2 linked regions of the Idiomarina loihiensis L2TR genome follow. The protein of the gene in region 2 interacts with the protein of the main gene of each other region in a pairwise test. Links are inferred from orthologs where the notes say so. Each region holds a gene or a part of one and is shown on either strand. Other genes may lie near its edges.

Region 1 (9,959 bases), 1.7 Mb from region 2 along the record:
CTAACTGCTTTATGGTCGCTTCGCCACCCGGCGGACATTTGTTAATGTCGTCACCGTCGGCAATGGCTTGTGCGTAGGGTCGGCAACCGGGGTAACCGCATTGACCACATTGTGTTTGTGGCAGAATTTCATCAATTTGGTCGACAATAGGATCGCTTTCGACGCGGAACTTAACCGCGGCAAAGCCAAGAATCACTCCGAATATCAGCGCTAATATACCCAGCGCGATAACTGCTCCGAATAAACTCATTAAGCGCTCACCAATCCGCTAAAGCCCATAAAGGCAAGAGACATAAGCCCTGCGGTTATCATCGCAATAGCTGAACCTTTAAACGCTACCGGCACGTCGGCGGCAGCTAAGCGCTCACGCAGAGCTGAGAACAAAATAAGTACCAGCGAGAAACCAATAGCGGCTCCCAAGCCATAAACAATGGACTGCACAAAGTTGTGTTGCTCGTTGACGTTAAGCAAAGCCACACCTAATACAGCACAGTTGGTGGTAATAAGTGGCAGGAAAATACCCAGTAACCGATACAGCGTAGGACTGGTTTTGTGTACCACCATTTCTGTAAATTGTACGACCACAGCAATAACCAGAATAAAACTGAGCGTTTGCAGCGACATTAAGTCGAGCGGCTCAAGTAGGTATTGGTTAACCAGGTAGCTACAGACCGAGGCCAGGGTCAGCACAAAGGTGGTCGCTGCTGACATGCCTATTGCCGTGTCCAGCTTGCCGGAAACGCCCATAAAGGGGCATAAACCCAGAAACTTCACCAGTACAAAGTTATTAACCAGCACGGTGCCTATCAGTAGCAGTAAGTAATCGGTCATTTACCTTTCCGGATACTGTGTTTAACAAAGACCGCATATTATCGGTGTTTTGGCCGCCATAAACAACAGACAGAGGGCATGTGTTTTGGAGAAAATTTGTGCATTGTCATACTTTCTTCACGAAACTGCTCATTTAGTGTCATAAAGGCTAGGCAAGGTAGCTACAACTGAAGCCAAAATGGGTTTTAAACCACATGGTACTAATCAGTTATTTACAACGTTTTGATCGCTATTGCTATTGTTTATTTTCTGGTTTGCGGGCTAAGGATTTGCCCGGACAGATTGCACTGCTGACGTCGCGCAGTGGTGACGGTTACGGTTACCTGGTTATTGCATTAATGGCCTGGCTTCTGGACGAATCCGGCGACGACTATTTTGCCCACCTGTTACTTGCCTTTGCTTTTGAGCTACCGGTTTACTGGATAATGAAAAACAGTTTTCGGCGCCAGCGACCCAGTGAGTTAAATTTATCCTTTGCCGCTTTGGTTGTCGCCAGTGATAAATTCAGTTTTCCCTCTGGCCATACCGCAGCTGCGGTTCTGTTTTCTACAGTAACCTATCAGTACTACCCAAATCTTGGCTTAGTCTGTTTTGGCTGGGCTGCCGCCATTGGTGCCTCCCGAGTTGTGGTTGGTGTCCATTACCCCAGCGATATTGTTGCCGGCGCTTCGCTGGCTATTGTCGTATCGGAGTTCGTTATATGAAAATTCTTTATGGTATACAGGGCACGGGTAATGGTCACCTGAGTCGCTGTCACACCATGGCAAAGTCTCTTGCAAAATATAATGTTGATATTGATTACCTGATATCGGGGCGTGATGTTGCCGGCTTATTCGATATGGACGTTTTCGGCGATTATCAGTGGCAGCAGGGTTTGTCTTTTGTCACTGAAAAAGGGCGGTTACGAAGACGTAAGACGTTGCTGAACAACGACTGGAGTCAGTTTTGGCAGGATGTAAAAAAGTTACCGGTAAAAAATTACGATTTAGTGATCACAGATTATGAACCCGTAACCGCCTGGGCGGCTAAGAAAGCCGGAGTACGCTGTATTGGCTTGGGTCGTCAGTATGCGTTTCAAGAGCCTGAATTGTTCCGGCGTTTGTCCTGGTGGCAGAAAAAGCTGATATCTTCATTTGCGCCCTGTTCAGAGCCTGTCGGTATGCACTGGCTTTCAACCGGTAATGCGATTCCCCCTGTGGTCAGGCATGAAGAAAATAACTGTGGTGGCTTAATGCAACGTGTGGTTGTGTATTTACCCTTTGAAGACCCACGGCATGTGATTGAACAATTGCAGCCTTTAGATAATTACGAGTTTTCTTTTTTTCATCCTTTGGCAAAGCGCGAATCTTTAGGTCATATTGAGTGTTACCCTCCCTCGAGAGCGGAGTTTGCCGCTCACTTCAATAAGGCGTCGGCTATTTTGTCTAATGCGGGGTTTGAAACCAGTTGCGAGGCTCTGAGTCAGGGCAAAGCGCTTGCAGTAAAACCTTTGACCGGTCAGTTTGAGCAAAAATGGAATGCGCAGATACTGCAGGAGCAGGGGTTGGCGCATGTCCTTAAGCGAATCGACAGTGTGTCAATTGATAGCTGGTTAACCCAACGTAATCCGCAACGGTTATATTGGCCTAGTGTTGCAGATGAATTAGCTCAGTGGATATCTAAAGGCGCTGAGCAGCCGGTTACTGAACTGAGTGCAGGGCTGTGGTCCAGAAACGAAAAAACCGCCGTATAGGCGGTTCTCTCTAAATGTGGCTCCCCAGGTTGGATTCGAACCAACGACACATGGATTAACAGTCCACCGCTCTAACCAACTGAGCTACTGGGGAATTGAACAGGTTGGATGTTGCTTGGCTCCCCAGGTTGGATTCGAACCAACGACACATGGATTAACAGTCCACCGCTCTAACCAACTGAGCTACTGGGGAACAACATTCAACGGCTGCGAATATTAAAGCTCATACGCAGGGGTGTCAACTATTCTGCGAAGGTTTTTAAAGGAAAACGGTTCGGTTGTCGAAAAAGTCGACAAAATAGCTTTTTTAATCATATTAGCGCTAAAACATACGCCAATCGCTGTCGATGACAATGTCAAGTAACTGTAAAATATTCATCTATAACATAAGTGCTATGTTTATCGCTGATCTCATTATCCACAGATATCTGAATGTCGCAGTAGATAACGGCTACATGATCTTATCCACGGAATCTGTGGATAACCTTGTGTTTAACTCTGTTAAGTCGTAAGACTCATGCGGGTTTGAAGGCATTTTTAGGTCTGGTTAAAAAATAACGCAGTGATTTAATTTCTATAAAATACAATGGGTTATGTTATTTTGATGAATAAACACTCATGTTGGTGATTACGTCACCAACCAATGCCTGAAGAATCAGCAACTTGTGTATTTCTTAGTGAATTTGACTAAAAAACGCGCCAAAAAATCTTTCTAAAAATAAGTTGATCGGGCTTGACATTGCTTAAATTGATCGGGATCTGATTGACTTTATCTGAGGTCAACTTTTAGTAATTTGTAATAAAACTATCAAAATAGAAAAGGGCAATATTGGCGTGATTTGAGCTGGAATGACTGTTCAATTAATAGGGTTTTGGTGCTCATTCAGGAAAATGGCGCCAAAACCTTTATTTTATAAACTTTCTGAGAAGTCTTTAATTCTCTTAACCGCTTCTTTTAATACATCCATGCTGGTCGCAAAGGACAGGCGGCAATAACCATCGGTACCGAAAGCTGAGCCCGGCACTAGGGCCACGTTTGCTTCGGTAAGTAGTTTTTCGCAAAGTTCAACGTCACTGCTGACCTTAGCTTTAGCCATTAGTTCGTCAACCTGTGCGAACGCGTAGAAGGTACCGTCACCGGGCACACAGTTAACGCCGTCGATACTATTTAAGGCATCTACCAGGTAGTCGTGACGCTCTTTAAATGCACTTACCATTGTGTCAATGCAGCTCTGGTCACCATTTAATGCCGCCGCCGCTGCATACTGACTGATGCTGGTTGGATTTGAAGTACTTTGTGACTGCATTTTTTTCATGGCTGCAATAATAGGTTTAGGTCCGGCAGCATAACCGATACGCCAGCCTGTCATTGCATAAGCTTTGGATACTCCGGTCAGGATAACGGTGCGATCTTTAAGATCCGGAGCCACCATAGGGAAGTTAGCAAAAGCCGAATCACTCCAGAGGATATGTTCATACATATCATCAGTGGCGATAAGTACCTTTGGATAGTCACGCAATACTTCAGCCAAAGCTTTTAGTTCGTCTGCTGTGTATGCCGTTCCCGCCGGGTTAGACGGGCTATTAATGAACATTAACCGGGTTTTATCGGTCAAGGCTTCGCGCAGTTGTTCTGGTGTGATCTTAAAACGCTGATCAATACCGGCTTTAACAATAACGGGCTCTGCGCCAACTAGTTTGGTCATATCCGGATAAGAAACCCAATAAGGTGCGGGGATAATGACTTCATCACCCGGGTTTAACCAGGCACTGAGCAAATTAAAAATACTGTGTTTGCCGCCGGCAGAGACAATAATTTCTTTGCGCTCGTAGCTCAGGTTATTGTCGCGCTGCAGCTTTTTAATGACTGCATCTTTTAGCTCGTCGATGCCATCAACTGCAGTATATTTTGTTTTACCATCGCGAATCGCCTGAATAGCCGCTTCTTTGATAAAATCTGGTGTATCAAAATCTGGCTCGCCGACGCCCAGACCAATAACATCTTTGCCTTGTTGGCGTAATTCATTGGCTTTTTGAGTAACCGCCAGAGTCGGCGATGGTTGAATCGCATTGATACGATCAGAGAGTTGATAATCCACGTTCAGATCCTGTTTTTCGCAAGGGTTGAAATGCCCATTACTATACGGATCGCAGTGGCTAAAGTCTATTCTCCGTAGCCACAAAGCACAGTCTCATGTACACTATTCGGCTATCGAACTGAGGAGGGATTGAATGGCAGCTGCCGACGCATCAAGAAGTCTTATCAGCGCGCCGGTAGGACAAAAACTCTGGGAAATGACCTGGCCGGTTATTTTCGGTGTGGCTACTCTCATTAGCTTCAATGTTGTCGATACCTTCTTTATCAGTATGCTCGGAACAGACCCTCTTGCGGCTGTCAGCTTTACCTTTCCCGTTACTTTCACCGTTATAAGCCTGGCCATAGGTTTAGGCATAGGCACTTCTGCCGTCATTGCCCGTAAATACGGCTCCGACAGGCCGGAAGAGGCTCATTTTGACGGTTTTTCTGCGCTTTCAGTATCCGCCATACTAGTTGCTGCATTGGCGCTTATTGGCTACCTGCTGATGGATCCGGTTTTCAGTTTATTGCAGGCACAGGAACGGCTAATGCCATTGATACGGGAGTATATGACGCTCTGGTATCTGGGCTGCGTGATGTTGGTTACGCCTATGGTTGGGAATGCGGTTCTGCGAGCCGCCGGTGACACACGAACACCATCGCTTATTATGGCTTCCGGTGGGTTGGCGAACGCCATTTTCGATCCAATTTTAATTTTTGGGCTAGGGCCTATTCCTGCCATGGGCATTGAAGGTGCTGCTCTTGCTAGTGTTATTTCCTGGTTTAGTGGTGTCTTTTTAGTGTTTTGGTTGCTGCGCAGAAACAAGCTGGTTTCTTCTAAACCGCCGGCCGGACGACCTTTTTTTCAGGCATGGGTTAAGTCAGCCCGCGGTATTTTAAAAATAGGTATGCCGGCAGCCAGCGCCAATATGCTGACGCCATTAGCTATGTCAGTGATGACTGCTATTGTCGCATCTTATGGAGCTCCAGCCGTGGCAGCGTTCGGTGTCGGGTCCCGACTGGAGTCACTGGCCAGCGTCATTATACTGGCGTTGTCTATGTCGTTGCCGCCATTAATTAGCCAGAACTACGGCGCGGATCGTATTGATCGGGTGAAAGAAGCCTATCGAACCGCGTTAAAAGCCGTGCTGGCCATTCAGGCGATCATTTATTTACTGATGCTGGTAACCGCACACTGGATAGCTCAGGTATTTGCCGAAGAGCAGGCGGTTGCCGACATTGTTAAGCTCTTTATTTATATTATGCCGTTGGGTTACGGGTTGCAGGGCATTATTATACTGACCAATTCCAGCTTTAATGCTGTGCACCGGCCAATGAACGCGTTGTGGTTAAGTATCATTCGGTTATTTGTTTTATTCGTACCGCTCTCTTATTTGGGGAGTGTACTCGCTGACTTAACCGGTTTATTCATTGGCGGGGTGGTCGCTAATCTGTTTACTGCTGTTATTGCGTATTGGTGGTTTTCACGCGAGTTGAGGAGAGAACGTGGCTAAGAAATTTGAACTGGTTTCTAAATACAAGCCGGCGGGTGACCAGCCCAAAGCCATTGAGTCGCTGCTCGATAATCTGGACGCCGGTCTGGCGCATCAGGTGCTGTTGGGGGTAACTGGTTCAGGTAAAACCTTTACTATGGCGAATGTCATTGAACGTTCGCAGCGTCCTACCTTGATACTGGCACACAATAAAACCCTGGCAGCGCAGCTTTATGGTGAGATGAAAGAGTATTTCCCCAATAACGCGGTGGAATACTTTGTCTCTTACTATGACTACTATCAGCCTGAAGCTTATGTGCCGACAACCGATACTTTCATTGAGAAAGACGCCTCAATTAACGACCACATAGAGCAAATGCGCTTGTCAGCTACCAAAGCTCTGATGGAACGCCGTGATGTGGTTCTGGTTGCGTCGGTATCAGCCATCTACGGTCTGGGTGATCCCGAGTCTTACATGAAAATGATGTTGCATTTGCGTCGTGGCGACATTATCGATCAGCGCGACGTTCTGCGGCGTTTGGCTCAGTTGCAGTATAAGCGAAACGACGCAGCCTTCGAGCGCGGTACTTACCGGGTTCGTGGCGATGTGATAGATATCTTTCCGGCGGAGTCGGAAGAAATAGCGGTGCGTCTGGAGCTGTTTGACAGCGAAGTTGATCGGATTAGCTTTTTTGAACCTTTAACCGGACAGATTACGGAAAAAGACGTTGCGCGCGCCACTATTTATCCGAAAACGCATTATGTAACACCGCGGGAAGTGCTGGTTAAAGCCATTGAAAAGATAAAAGATGAACTGAAAGATCGTCGCGATATTCTGCTTAAGCAAAATAAACTCATAGAAGAGCAGCGGATTAATCAGCGTACGCAGTTTGATATTGAAATGATGCTGGAGCTTGGCTATTGCTCGGGCATTGAAAACTACTCACGCTATTTATCCGGTCGTGCGCCGGGCGAGCCGCCACCAACCTTAATGGACTACTTACCGGATAACGCACTGCTTATCATTGATGAGTCACACGTTACTGTGTCGCAGATTGGCGCTATGTATAAAGGCGACCGCTCGCGTAAAGAAAATCTGGTGGAATACGGTTTCCGTTTACCGTCAGCACTGGATAACCGGCCGCTTAAATTTGATGAGTTTGAGGCTATAGCGCCACAAACCCTGTATGTGTCAGCGACACCGGGCAAGTATGAATTAGAGCGCAGTGGTAATGAAGTGGTTGAGCAGGTTGTCAGGCCGACAGGATTGATTGATCCGCAGATAGAAGTGCGTCCGGTTGCCACCCAGGTGGATGATTTAATGTCTGAAATACGCTTGCGGACAGAGGTCGGCGAGCGGGTGCTGGCGACAACTTTGACCAAAAAGATGTCGGAAGATTTAGCCGACTATCTGGATGAACACGGCATAAAGGTGCGTTATCTGCATTCAGACATTGATACCGTTGAACGTATGGAGATTATCCGCGATTTGCGTCTGGGTAAGTTTGATGTGCTGGTCGGTATTAACTTGCTGCGGGAAGGTCTGGATATGCCGGAAGTGTCGCTGGTCGCGATATTAGATGCGGATAAAGAAGGCTTTCTGCGCTCCGATCGTTCGTTAATTCAGACGATTGGTCGTGCGGCACGTAACGTTAACGGCCGCGCCATTTTATACGCCGACCGTATTACCGGCTCTATGCAACGCGCTATGGATGAAACAGACCGTCGCCGCGAGAAGCAAATTGCTTACAACAAAGAGCACGGTATTACCCCGCAGGGACTGAATAAAGACATTACCGACGTGATGGACTTGGGGCAGGGGTCAGCTAAAGCTCGTAAGAGTAAAGCTGAAAAAGCGCTGGCAGAAGTGGCCTCCGGGTATGATGCCCGCACGGTAGTGGTTAAAGACGCGAAAGCGGTGATGAAAGAAATCGACGCTAAAGAGAAAGAGATGTACAAAGCGGCGCAGAACCTTGAGTTTGAACAAGCAGGTAAACTGCGCGATGAAGTCGCTGAACTGCGCGAACAACTTAAACGAGCGGTTTAAAGATAAATACCCTGCAGCGAACAGGGTTATCGCTTTTATCAATTGGCTGTAACAATCTTAATCGGCAACAATCAATAAAAGTCGACGCGGGAGATTGTTATGAAAGACGCAGTAAAGACAGTATCATTTGGTATCATGCATTTTACCATCGCCTTTGGCGTAGTCTGGTTAATGACAGGCGATGTCGTGCTTGGTGGTGCTATTGCTCTGATTGAACCTTTAGTGAATACAGTAGGTTATTATTTCCATGAAAAAATCTGGCAGCGAGGCGACAAGCGCCGGGCAGCGATTGGTAGAGAGAGCACGATACCTGGATAAAGAGGGCCGGGCGAGTATACCGCTCTCGCTCCTGCTGGTGCTTTTATTTGAAATGCGTGGCTATGTCGCCGCCATTATATCTCTGACTTTTTCTGAAGACCGAACTCGATTACTGAAGCTTTTCTACACCAGTTCAGAGCAGTTCGGGCTGATGTTACTGATTGGTCTGCCTGCTTTAATTGTTTTGCTGGCAACCACCTTTGTCGGTGAAGACAAAGCTAACTGGGCAAATAGATTAATGCGTTTTGCTCAACCTCTGTTATTACTCTCTTTAATTTTTGATGCCGTACTTATTTTCTGGCTATTCATTGAACAACATGGTGCTTTTTCATTTGGTCGCGCCGCAATTGTTTTTGGTTGGTTTGTTTGTGGCTGGTATTTAATAAACTCCAGACACTGGCGTTTTTATCGACAGCACCTGATTAATATAGAGTAACTTGAGTAAAGGTAGTTGATTTTTAAGGTTTAACGTTCTTTAATGGCTGTCTGAGAACTGATTCGGGCCAGCATGAACTTCTTAAATAACTTTTTTCTGCTTAAAGACGAAGGAACGTCAGAAAATGGTGTTCCCAATTGGCGAGTCAGCGCACTAAGAATTATTCTTTTCTCGGGAGCTTTCCTTTCATTAGCTGTTTTTATTGATACGCTTGTCCCTTTATTAGAGTTGCATTTAATTTTCACTATAGGCGTTACCTCCACATTTTTGGGAGTGATGCTGACCCTATTTTGGTTAAGTACTCGATACTATCATTTTTGTGCTCATTCTCTGCATGTCATGATTATTGCCGCGAGTTTGTCCTGTAATCTTTTATTAGTCGACTTGAGCCTTGCACAAGTTAGCTCAATGTTTATGTATGCTTCACCACTTATAGCGTTGATGCTTTTAGGTGGACGTGCTGCATTATTCTACGGCATTCTTAATATTGTGCCGTTTTATATTATTCTTAACGATATCGACTTATCAGAATTGACAGGAATTAACGAACAGTTACCTGATGCGTCTCTATATATTTTGGGACTTATTTTTCTGTTTTTTAACATCTGTATTCCTCTCGCAGTGGCTCGTACAATAGTCGCTGCAAAACGTCTGAATCAGGAAACTCAAAAGTCTAACGATTACTTAAAAGGTAAGAACTCGCTTTACCGGGTGTTTTTTGCCGAGTCGAGAAGACCCAAAGTTATTGTTAATGAAGACGGGTTAATTACAGATTTTAATAAACAGGCCGGTGATATTTTTGGTTTAGATGAGTCGACGAGAAGTGGTTGTCAGTCTATTTCTAACTGGTTTCCCGATATTAATCATGCCAAATTACCCACGGGTGGCAAGATTATCCGTCATGAGCATACATACCAACAAGTTGTCAGATTAGAAGTTCCGGAAGCCAGCTCTTATGTTTATGAATTTGTCGATTGCACACAAGAGAAAACGCTGGAGAGTAACCTGATGAGATGGTCCCCTCC
Region 2 (10,016 bases):
TAAATTCGTTAATAAATGCAGTACCCGATTATAAAAATAATATAATAACGATAACTACAACAAAGAGTCAGTAGAGAAAGCGATTTCTGGGGAGAAGCTGTACCTTTTTCTGCTTACCTCTTTGTTCTTCTAATTCAGGCTAGCAAAACTTGCTTTGCTGTCTCATTGAAGAATAAGAGGAGAAGCCACGTGAAAATGAAGCCTTTGTGGGCACTATTGGCGCTAACGAGTCTACCGGCTGTTGCTCAGTCGCGTCTCAATATGACCCAAGGTGTCACTGAAGTGAGTAACCAAGTTTACGATCTCCATATGATTATCTTTTACATCTGCTGTGTCATTGGTGCGATTGTATTTGGTCTCATGTTCATTTCGATAATCCGCCATCGGAAGTCGAAAAACCCTAAACCTGCAAATTTCCACGAAAACGTCAAAGTAGAAATTGCCTGGACTATAGTGCCTCTACTTATTCTCGCAGGCATGGCTGTGCCGGCAACAACCACACTCATTGCCATGGAAGACACGGCAGATGCAGACGTGACGGTTCAGATAACTGGGTCGCAGTGGAAATGGCATTACAAATACTTTGAAAACGATGTTGAATACTTTAGTCGTTTAGCCACTCAGCAGGAGCAAATTAATAATCAGTTTGAAAAAGGCGAGAACTACTTGCTGGAGGTGGACCGTCCCCTGGTTATTCCGACTGACAGGAAGGTACGTTTTTTGGTTACATCGGACGATGTTATTCACAGCTGGTGGGTTCCTGACTTTGCCGTAAAAAAAGACGCTAACCCGGGCTTTATTAACGAAACCTGGACCAGGGTCGATGAACCGGGTATTTATCGGGGTCAGTGCGCAGAGCTTTGCGGTAAAGATCATGGTTTTATGCCCGTCGTTGTTATAGCTAAAGAACCAGCTGAATACGAAAAGTGGATTACTGAGAAAGAGGAAGAGCAACGCAAGGCACGGGAACGTGAACAAGAATTGCTTGCCATGGAAATGTCAGAAGACGAACTCATGGATCTCGGTGAAAAAATTTACAACAGTACCTGCTCTGCTTGTCACCAGGCTAACGGTCAAGGCGTTGACGGCACCTTCCCTGCACTTGCGGGTTCCGGTATCGCAGTGGATCCTGAAGCCAAAGATAAACACATCGACACCGTCGTTAACGGCGTTACCGGCACGGCTATGCAAGCCTTTGGAAGTCAGCTTTCCATGCGCGAATTAGCCGCGGTTATCACCTATGAGCGTAATGCCTGGGGTAACGATACCGGAGACCTGATTCAGGCCGCCGATATTAACGAAGTCATGAATCAATAAGGAGACGGTGATGAGCACTGTAGTGGAAGAAACACATCACGATACACACCACGATCATAAGCCGTCTGGTATTGGTCGCTGGCTATTTACAACTAACCATAAAGATATTGGTTCAATGTACCTATGGCTAAGTTTCACCATGTTTTTGGTGGGCGGTGCTATGGCGATGGTCATCCGCGCCGAGCTGTTCCAACCTGGGCTGCAGCTTGTTGAGCCACAATTCTTTAATCAAATGACCACAGTACATGGTCTGGTTATGATTTTCGGCGCAGTTATGCCTGCTTTTACGGGTTTGGCTAACTGGATGATCCCCATGATGATTGGCGCACCAGATATGGCGCTGCCCCGGATGAATAACTGGAGTTTCTGGATTTTACCTTTTGCTTTCATGATTTTATTGGGTTCTTTGTTTATGGAAGGTGGAGGCCCGGCATTTGGCTGGACAGCTTACGCACCGCTTTCAACAACTTACAGCTCGGATTCAACGGCATTGTTCGTATTTTCAGTACACATTATGGGTATTTCATCCATTATGAGCGCTATTAACGTCATCGTTACTATTATGAACATGCGCGCACCGGGCATGAATTACATGAAAATGCCATTGTTCGTCTGGACCTGGTTTATTACGGCTTTTCTGCTTATTGCCGTAATGCCAGTACTGGCGGGTGCCGTTACCATGTTGCTTACCGACAAATACTTCGGTACGAGTTTCTTTGACGCCGCTGGCGGTGGTGACCCAGTGATGTACCAGCATATATTCTGGTTCTTTGGGCATCCGGAAGTTTACATCATGATTTTACCGTCCTTCGGTATCATTTCAGCAATTATCCCGGCCTTTGCCCGCAAACGATTGTTCGGCTACTCCTCCATGGTATATGCCACGGCGGCCATTGCCTTACTGTCCTTCCTGGTCTGGGCTCACCATATGTTCACCACCGGTATGCCAGTGTTTGCTGAGCTGTTCTTTATGTACTGCACCATGCTCATTGCGGTTCCCACCGGGGTGAAGATCTTTAACTGGGTAGCCACTATGTGGCGCGGCTCCATGACCTTTGAAACACCCATGCTGTTTGCGCTGGCGTTTGTGATCCTGTTTACCATAGGTGGTTTCTCCGGCTTAATGCTGGCTATAACTCCCGCTGACTTCCAGTATCACGACACGTACTTCGTCGTCGCCCACTTCCACTATGTTTTGGTCACAGGTGCCATTTTCTCTATTATGGCAGCGGCTTATTACTGGCTACCTAAGTGGACCGGGCATATGTACGACAGTACGCTGGCGAAAACTCACTTCTGGACATCGCTTATTTCCGTAAACGTGCTGTTCTTCCCTATGCACTTTGCAGGACTTGCCGGTATGCCAAGACGTATTCCGGATTACGCCACGCAGTTTGCTGATATTAACCAGATAGCAAGTATCGGTGGTTTTGCCTTTGGGCTATCACAGCTTATTTTCCTTTGGGTGGCTATTAAGTGCGTTAAAGGCGGCGAAAAAGCAGCGGCTAAACCCTGGGAAGGCGCGGAAGGACTGGAGTGGACAGTTCCGTCACCAGCGCCTTATCACACCTTTGAAAAACCGCCCAAAGTGGAGTGATAAATCATGTCTGAACAGCGTCCCGACAACAGCATTCTGGTTAAGCGACTGTTACTGACAGTCGCTGGAATGTTCGCATTCGGCTTCGCCCTGGTACCACTTTACGACGTATTTTGTGAAGTGACCGGCTTTAACGGTCGTACCAGTAACGAAGCAGCGGTTTATCAACAGGTTGAAGTGGATGAATCACGCACGGTCACGGTGCAATTCCTGACACGCAATGCCAAAGGTATTCCGTGGAAGTTTGAGCCATCGATCAAGCAAGTCAAGATTCATCCCGGTGAAGTTAAAGTAGTTAATTTTTTAGCAGGAAACCCGACTTCCTCAAACATGATCGCTCAGGCTATTCCATCTGTAGCGCCTGCGGAAGCCTCTCTTTACCTGAACAAAGTAGAATGCTTTTGCTTTAACCAGCAACCGCTGGCCGCTGGCGCTGAAACAGAAATGCCAATGCAGTTTTATCTGGACCCGGACATTCCCGATCATATTACGACCTTTACCCTGTCATACACGCTGTACGATATGACAGCCAATACGTCGGCTGAAGCAATTGCTCAGCTGTTAAAAACAGAATAAGGAAACGACGTTATGGCAGAACAACAAAGTTATTATGTTCCTGCTTCCAGTCCCTGGCCAATTGTTGGTGCAGTTGGGCTAGGCTTAATTGCCTGGGGCGCTGGACACACTGTTATTGATATGAGCAAAGAGCAGGATGGTTATGGCAGTACTGTATTGACCATTGGCTTAGTCGTTATAGCCGTCATGCTCTTTGGTTGGTTTCGTGACCAAATCAACGAATCCATGAGCGGTAAATACAGTAACCAACTCGGCGACTCCTACAAACAAGGTATGAGCTGGTTTATTTTCTCCGAAGTCATGTTCTTTGCTGCTTTTTTTGGTGCCCTTTTCTACGCTCGCGTTATTGCCGTTCAGTGGCTGGGAGGAGACAGTAACAATGCTATGACCAATGAGGTTCTGTGGCCAGAGTTTGTTGCGCAATGGCCGTTGGTAAAAACACCAGGCGGCACTGAAACCCAGGCTATGGGTTGGTATGGTCTGCCGGCTATCAACACGCTTATTTTGTTGGCCAGTTCAGTGACCTGTCACTTTGCTCACACAGGCCTGGAACAAAATAAACGTAAACAGCTAACCGCAATGCTGGGCGTTACCATTATTCTGGGTTGCATTTTCCTCTATCTGCAAGGCGCTGAGTATGTGCATGCCTACCAAGATTTAAATCTAACGCTTGATTCCGGTGTTTATGGCAACACCTTTTATATGCTCACCGGGTTCCACGGTATGCACGTAACCTTAGGAACCGTGATGCTTATCATCATGTTCCTGAGGGTTTTGAAGGGGCATTTTACACCAGATAACCACTTCGCTTTTCAGGCGACCAGCTGGTACTGGCACTTTGTTGATGTCGTTTGGTTATGCCTGTTCGTCGTGGTTTACATACTCTAAAAAAACGCCCCGTCTAATAGGGGCGCGGGTTTAAAGGTAAAAAGCCACTAACCGTCGCCGCTATCAGTATCACAAGGATAACGGCGGCCACTCCCACCCGTTTCCCCAGATAATGGGACATGGGTGGTTTATTCGGGTCGTTGCGCAGCATACTGAATAATGCGCGGAACAGATTCACCACCATATAACCAAGCAGCAGTACAATAATGATTTTAAAAAAGACCAACATACGTTTTCCTCTTATCGCTACGTTAGTTACTCTGCTGGCAATTGCGGTGTTGGTCAAGCTAGGTTTTTGGCAACTAGAGCGCGCAGAAGAAAAACGTAAGCTATTTTCCGATTACGAACAGCAACAATCGAAAGGGGATGCAACGGCACTGTCTCAGCTAGGAACAATATCTTCTGAGTCTGATCGCTTTCTTTTTGCCAAAATGGAAGGCGAATTTGTTAAACAACCGGTCTTTTTTCTCGATAATAAAATGACCGATGGCATTGTCGGCTATCAGGTTATTGCCTTGTTTCGCCCTGACGCCAAACCCAATAATTACATTCCTGTTAATATGGGCTGGGTACCTGCTCCTGCATCCCGGCAAGAACTGCCCAAAATAAATGTTCCCGAGAGTAGACAGAATCTTACGGGCTACCTGTACTTTCCCTCGAACAACAAATTTGTCAGTAATACTTATGAAACCGAGTTAGCTGATGACCGAATACGAGTACAAGAGTTTCAGCCTAACGCCATTAGTAAAGAACTCGACATTCCATTAACCGACTACACCTTTTTATTGAAATCACCAGACACCCTGGGTTGGCAACGTAACTGGAAACCCCAGGTAATGTCGCCGCAAAAACATCAGGGTTACGCTGTTCAGTGGTTTTCGCTGGCCATTGCGTGCTTGGTGATTTTTGTATTTGCTGTTATAAAACTGAATAAACAACCAAAAAAAGAGGAGACCCGATGAGCTCCCTGAATCGCTCTCGCCGTTCCATGATTATTGTTTTCCTTGCTTTTATAGTCCCCGTTTTGGCCGCGTGGCTTTTTTTGTCTCAAAACTGGTATGAGGCGGGAACCAATAAAGGCATTTTATTGCAACCCACCATTACCTTAGAACAACAAGCCGAACAGCTACCAGAAGGTTGGCAAGTGGGATATATCGCCCCGCAGAACTGTGCAATCACCTGCGAAAATGCTTTATACGTTATGAACCAAATCGATGTCGCTATTGGCAAAGACACCGATAGGCTAACCCCTGTAGTGTTGCACCAAAGCGAAAGCCTTCAGGCTGGCTTTAATCATAGTGCCCCGCATATTACCCAGCTGGTAACGCCTGAACTGATCGAACAACTTTCAGCTCTGCCCGAAAACACCTTGTTTATTATCGACCCGATGCATAACGTCATGCTGTATTACCCCACCCATGAGGACAAAGAGCAAATGATAACGGAAGGTAAAAACGTGCTGGCGGATCTTCGTAAACTGCTTAAATTGTCCAGAATTGGGTAGGGAAATGACATGCGTTTACTGGTAAAAATTAGTGTTTTTTTTGCTTTTATCGTTATTGTTCTTGGCGCCTTTACCCGGCTCACTGAAGCAGGCCTGGGTTGTCCTGACTGGCCCGGCTGCTACGGTTTTTTGAAGGTACCATCGCAGGAGGAGCACATTCAGCAGGCGGAACTTAGGTTCCCGGATGCACCTGTGGAGCACGCCAAAGCTTGGAACGAAATGGTGCACCGCTACTTTGCTGGCACCCTGGGATTATTAATATTGACCATTGCCATTATTTCCTGGGTTAAAAGCCGTCGCTACAGTCATTACCCGACTCCGGTTAAATTGCCCACTTTGCTTCTCGGGCTAGTAATATTTCAGGCGGCTCTGGGTATGTGGACAGTTACCATGAACCTCCAACCGCTCATAGTCATGGGGCATTTGCTGGGCGGCTTTTCGGTTATATCGCTGCTATATCTGCTCTCGCTGCGGCTGTCATCATTTCGGCTGGCCGGTGGTGACCCGGAACTCAGGCGCTATCGAGGGCTGGCATTTTTTACGCTACTGGTGGTTATTGGTCAAATAGCCTTAGGTGGTTGGGTTGCTGCAAACTATGCCGCCGTAGCCTGCACTGAGCTACCTTTTTGCGAAGGTAACTGGACGGCGCAGCTGGACTTTGCCGGAGCCTTCAGCATACCCGAGGCTGACACCTATCAATACGGTGCTCATGACTACAACGACCGTATGACTATGCACGTAATGCACAGAGTGGGCGCTATTATTACTTTTTTAGTGATTTGTACTCTACTCTTTAAATGCTGGCGAAAAGCGAAGTCACACTTTTTCCGGCGCTCATTAATTGTTATTGGCTTGTTATTATCTTTGCAAATTCTGCTGGGTATTAGTAACGTAGTCTTTCAATTACCGCTTTGGAATGCAGTGGCACATAATGCCGTAGGGGCTTTATTTTTGCTGTCGCTGGTCGCGTTGAACTACAACTTGTCCAGAAAAGCGTAGAGGAGTTGAAACTATGCAATCCGTTGCCACAAATAATATAACAAAGACGCGCAACGCTCATTGGCGGGACTACCTTGAACTGACCAAGCCCCGTGTCGTCGCCTTGCTGTTACTCACCGCCGTGGTTGGCATGTGTCTGGCCACTGAAGAACTGGTGTCGCTGAAAGTACTAGTGCCGGCGCTGACTGGTATTGGACTCATGTCTGCCGCTGCGGCCGCCATTAATCACCTAGTTGACCGCCATATTGACGCAAAAATGGCGCGCACACTTCGGCGTCCGCTGCCTCAGGGAAATTTGTCACCTGCAAAAGTCACCACGTTCGCTGCATCTATAGGTGTCATTGGTTTTGTGACCCTGTATGCCTGGGTTAATCCATTAACTGCCTGGTTAACCTTTGCCAGTATGGTGGGTTACGCTGTGGTTTATACCATGTTCTTAAAACGCGCAACGCCGCAGAACATTGTTATTGGTGGTTTAGCCGGTGCGGCACCACCGTTACTGGGCTGGACCTCGGTGACCAACGAAATTAACGCGCCGGCGGTGCTGCTGGTTATGATCATATTCACCTGGACCCCGCCCCACTTCTGGGCTCTGGCGGTACACCGCGCTAAAGATTATGCCCGTGCCAAGGTGCCAATGCTGCCGGTAACCCATGGTATTGAGTTCACCAAAACCTGTATTTTTCTGTACACCGTTTTGCTGACCGTGGTTTGCCTTATGCCGTTTTTAATTGGCATGACAGGAATGATTTATCTGGTCGGCGTCAGTGTGCTTAATGCTATTTTCCTGGCTTACGCCTGGAAGTTGAAATACTCGCCCAGCAAGAAAACAGCCTTTAACATGTTTGCCTTCTCTATCTGGCACCTCATGCTGCTGTTTGTGATTTTACTGGTCGATCATTACGTATAACTGGAGTAAGACATGAGTCGTATCGTTACGCTGCTGGCTGCGCTTATCGCCCTTGCAGCCGGGTTCGCGGTTTACAATTTTTGGCCGGAAGAAAAACCGGAAGCCTTAATATATGAGCCGCCCCGCGCGTTAAAATCATTTAAGTTAAACAGCACAGCCGACGGCACTATTGAAAACGATGCACTGAAAGGTCAGTGGACCTTGCTCTTTACCGGTTATACCTTCTGTCCTGATATCTGTCCAACCACCATGTCAGACTTAAAAGGAGTGCTACCTTCATTACAGGAAGAAGTGTCTAAACCGGTGAAAGTCTGGATGATTTCAGTTGACCCTCAGCGTGATGACATTGAACGTTTAACTCAATACGTTAACTATTTTGGTGACGACTTTGTTGGTGTGCGAGCCGAGCACAAAGAGCTGTTCCCTTTCGTACGTGATTTAGGCCTAATGTATTCCATTCCCGATGAAGGCGAGGAAAATTACTTGGTTAACCACAGCGCCGCTATTATTCTGGTTAACCCGAACGGGCACCGTAAAGCGATATTTAATGCCGACCACCAACGTGGGGAAATACCGGTAGTCGACATGGAACAACTGGCAAAAGATTTTGCCATTATCGCCAATTAGTCAGGCCAACTGCCTGACTCGTTCGGACGGATAAGTGCTACGGAATACCAATAGTAACGAGACTCTGATGCGCTGGGTGCCGTGCAATTGACGCGTGAGCGCCCAATGTTAATGTCCTTTTCAAGCGTCACTCTAAACTGAGTATCGCTTTCCCATTCAGGTTTTAAGACTGAACCTCCGGCAAAGCATTGCAGCGCATCGGTACGCATATCGTTTAGTGTATCGCCCGCTTCCAGCGTTACGCTAATCGTTGGGCGCTTATTTTCATGTGCGACTAAAGGCTCTTCCGGTTGGTAAGCACTTACCGGCATGGCTTTCGAATTCAACTTGGCTTTCAGCGTATTTAAGTTCGCGTAGATACCAGACGCAGGAAAACGCGTAATAACAGTATCCTCACTCCACTTAGACCATGGGCCTGAATGCTGAGCAAAGGCCAGAAAGCCCCATTCATCCAGTAAAGCTCGCAACTCGTTGTTGTACTCACCGTAAGGATAGGCAAAATACTTCTGCTGTTCGCCTAAGTTCTCATCAATGGCTTCTTGTGCGGTAATAACGTCGTAACGCATGCGCTCCTGCCACTCTTCATCGCTTTCACCTTCCTGCTTGCGAATAAGATGCGCGTGCGTCTGTCCGTGGTTGGCAATAGTCGCCCCGTTCTGCTGAATTTCTTTAAGCTCTTCCCAGCCCATGTAATGGCCGCTGTGCTTACGCAAGAGCTCAGGGTTAACGAACACCGTATAGGGCATTTCAAACTCTTCCAGAACCTTTACAGCGTTTTCATAGACGTTTTGGTAGCCGTCGTCGAAGGTTATAACAACGGCTTTTTCGGGAAGCTCTTCGCCTTTTTCAATGGCATCACGAGCGTCAGTAATATCAATAACGTTAAAGTTGTGCTCCTGCAGGTATTGCAGATGCTCACGAAAAGTCTCCGGGTCAATAGAGGTAACAGCCGGAGTTGAGTCACTCACATGGTGATACTGCAGCACCACCACACTGTCGGCGCTGCCTGCCTGAGCTAATGGTGAGCACCCCAGCAATAACCCCGACGCGGCACTCAACGTCATTTTGTTCAACATCTTCATACTGACTCCTGATAAAGTATAAAAGCCGTTTTTAACCGAGTTTACTTAAGGATAGTTATGCACAAGCTGTTTGGATTCTCATTGTCTGATCACAGCCGCGTTTTTGCGATTGCCCTGCCAATGATTATTTCCAATATTGCTGCGCCCCTTCTCGGTCTGGTCGATACTGCCATCATAGGTCATTTGCCGGACGCTATCTACTTGTCGGCTGTTGCCGTTGGTGCCATGGTGGTCAGTTTTATCTATCTGCTGGCGGTGTTTCTGCGCATGGCCACAACCGGTTACATAGCTCAGTCATACGGTGCCGATGACATACGTGCTCAGCGCCAGCACTTTAATAACGGCATTATTATTGCGCTGGGTTTAGGTGTTTTAATAGCGGTTGCCAGCCCTTTAATTAATGACTTAGCCATGTGGGTTATCGCCCCTTCTGCCGAGCTAGAAGGCTACGCCCGCGATTACATCGAAATACGCCTATGGTCTGCACCGGCTTCGCTGATAACGCTGGTCGCTCTG

What was found.
Region 1: the proteins of ctaD (region 2) and IL_RS09190 interact in binary tests that used the Escherichia coli proteins (3 or more experiments, as listed by UniProt). The link is inferred for Idiomarina loihiensis L2TR from one-to-one orthologs.

Annotation. Positions count from the first base shown.
Region 1 is NC_006512.1:1,920,813-1,930,771, reverse strand. What follows is about bases 2,569-5,503. They hold IL_RS09190 (pyridoxal phosphate-dependent aminotransferase), read right to left. Parts: upstream 4,663-5,503; coding sequence 3,475-4,662; downstream 2,569-3,474. Other genes in these bases: IL_RS09185 (MATE family efflux transporter), read left to right, coding at 4,796-5,503. Outside these bases: electron transport complex subunit RsxB, read right to left, coding at 1-250; electron transport complex subunit RsxA, read right to left, coding at 250-831; IL_RS09210 (phosphatase PAP2 family protein), read left to right, coding at 1,026-1,535; IL_RS09205 (glycosyltransferase family protein), read left to right, coding at 1,532-2,563; more of IL_RS09185, read left to right, coding at 5,504-6,154; excinuclease ABC subunit UvrB, read left to right, coding at 6,147-8,180; IL_RS09175 (DUF2061 domain-containing protein), read left to right, coding at 8,280-8,498; IL_RS09170 (DUF2919 family protein), read left to right, coding at 8,428-8,934; IL_RS09165 (hypothetical protein), read left to right, coding at 9,007-9,959. UniProt on the Escherichia coli protein: Shows aminotransferase activity with methionine and histidine as substrates, and to a lesser extent also with phenylalanine.
Region 2 is NC_006512.1:264,979-274,994, reverse strand. Bases 629-3,620 are described here. They hold ctaD (cytochrome c oxidase subunit I), read left to right. Parts: upstream 629-1,327; coding sequence 1,328-2,914; downstream 2,915-3,620. Other genes in these bases: IL_RS01300 (cytochrome c oxidase subunit 3), read left to right, coding at 3,503-3,620; IL_RS01305 (cytochrome c oxidase assembly protein), read left to right, coding at 2,921-3,490; coxB (cytochrome c oxidase subunit II), read left to right, coding at 629-1,317. Outside these bases: more of coxB, read left to right, coding at 196-628; more of IL_RS01300, read left to right, coding at 3,621-4,378; IL_RS01295 (DUF2909 domain-containing protein), read right to left, coding at 4,392-4,607; IL_RS01290 (SURF1 family protein), read left to right, coding at 4,585-5,340; IL_RS01285 (hypothetical protein), read left to right, coding at 5,337-5,882; IL_RS01280 (COX15/CtaA family protein), read left to right, coding at 5,892-6,881; cyoE (heme o synthase), read left to right, coding at 6,895-7,791; IL_RS01270 (SCO family protein), read left to right, coding at 7,804-8,418; IL_RS01265 (polysaccharide deacetylase family protein), read right to left, coding at 8,415-9,500; IL_RS01260 (MATE family efflux transporter), read left to right, coding at 9,558-10,016. UniProt on the Escherichia coli protein: Cytochrome bo(3) ubiquinol oxidase is the terminal enzyme in the aerobic respiratory chain of E.coli that predominates when cells are grown at high aeration.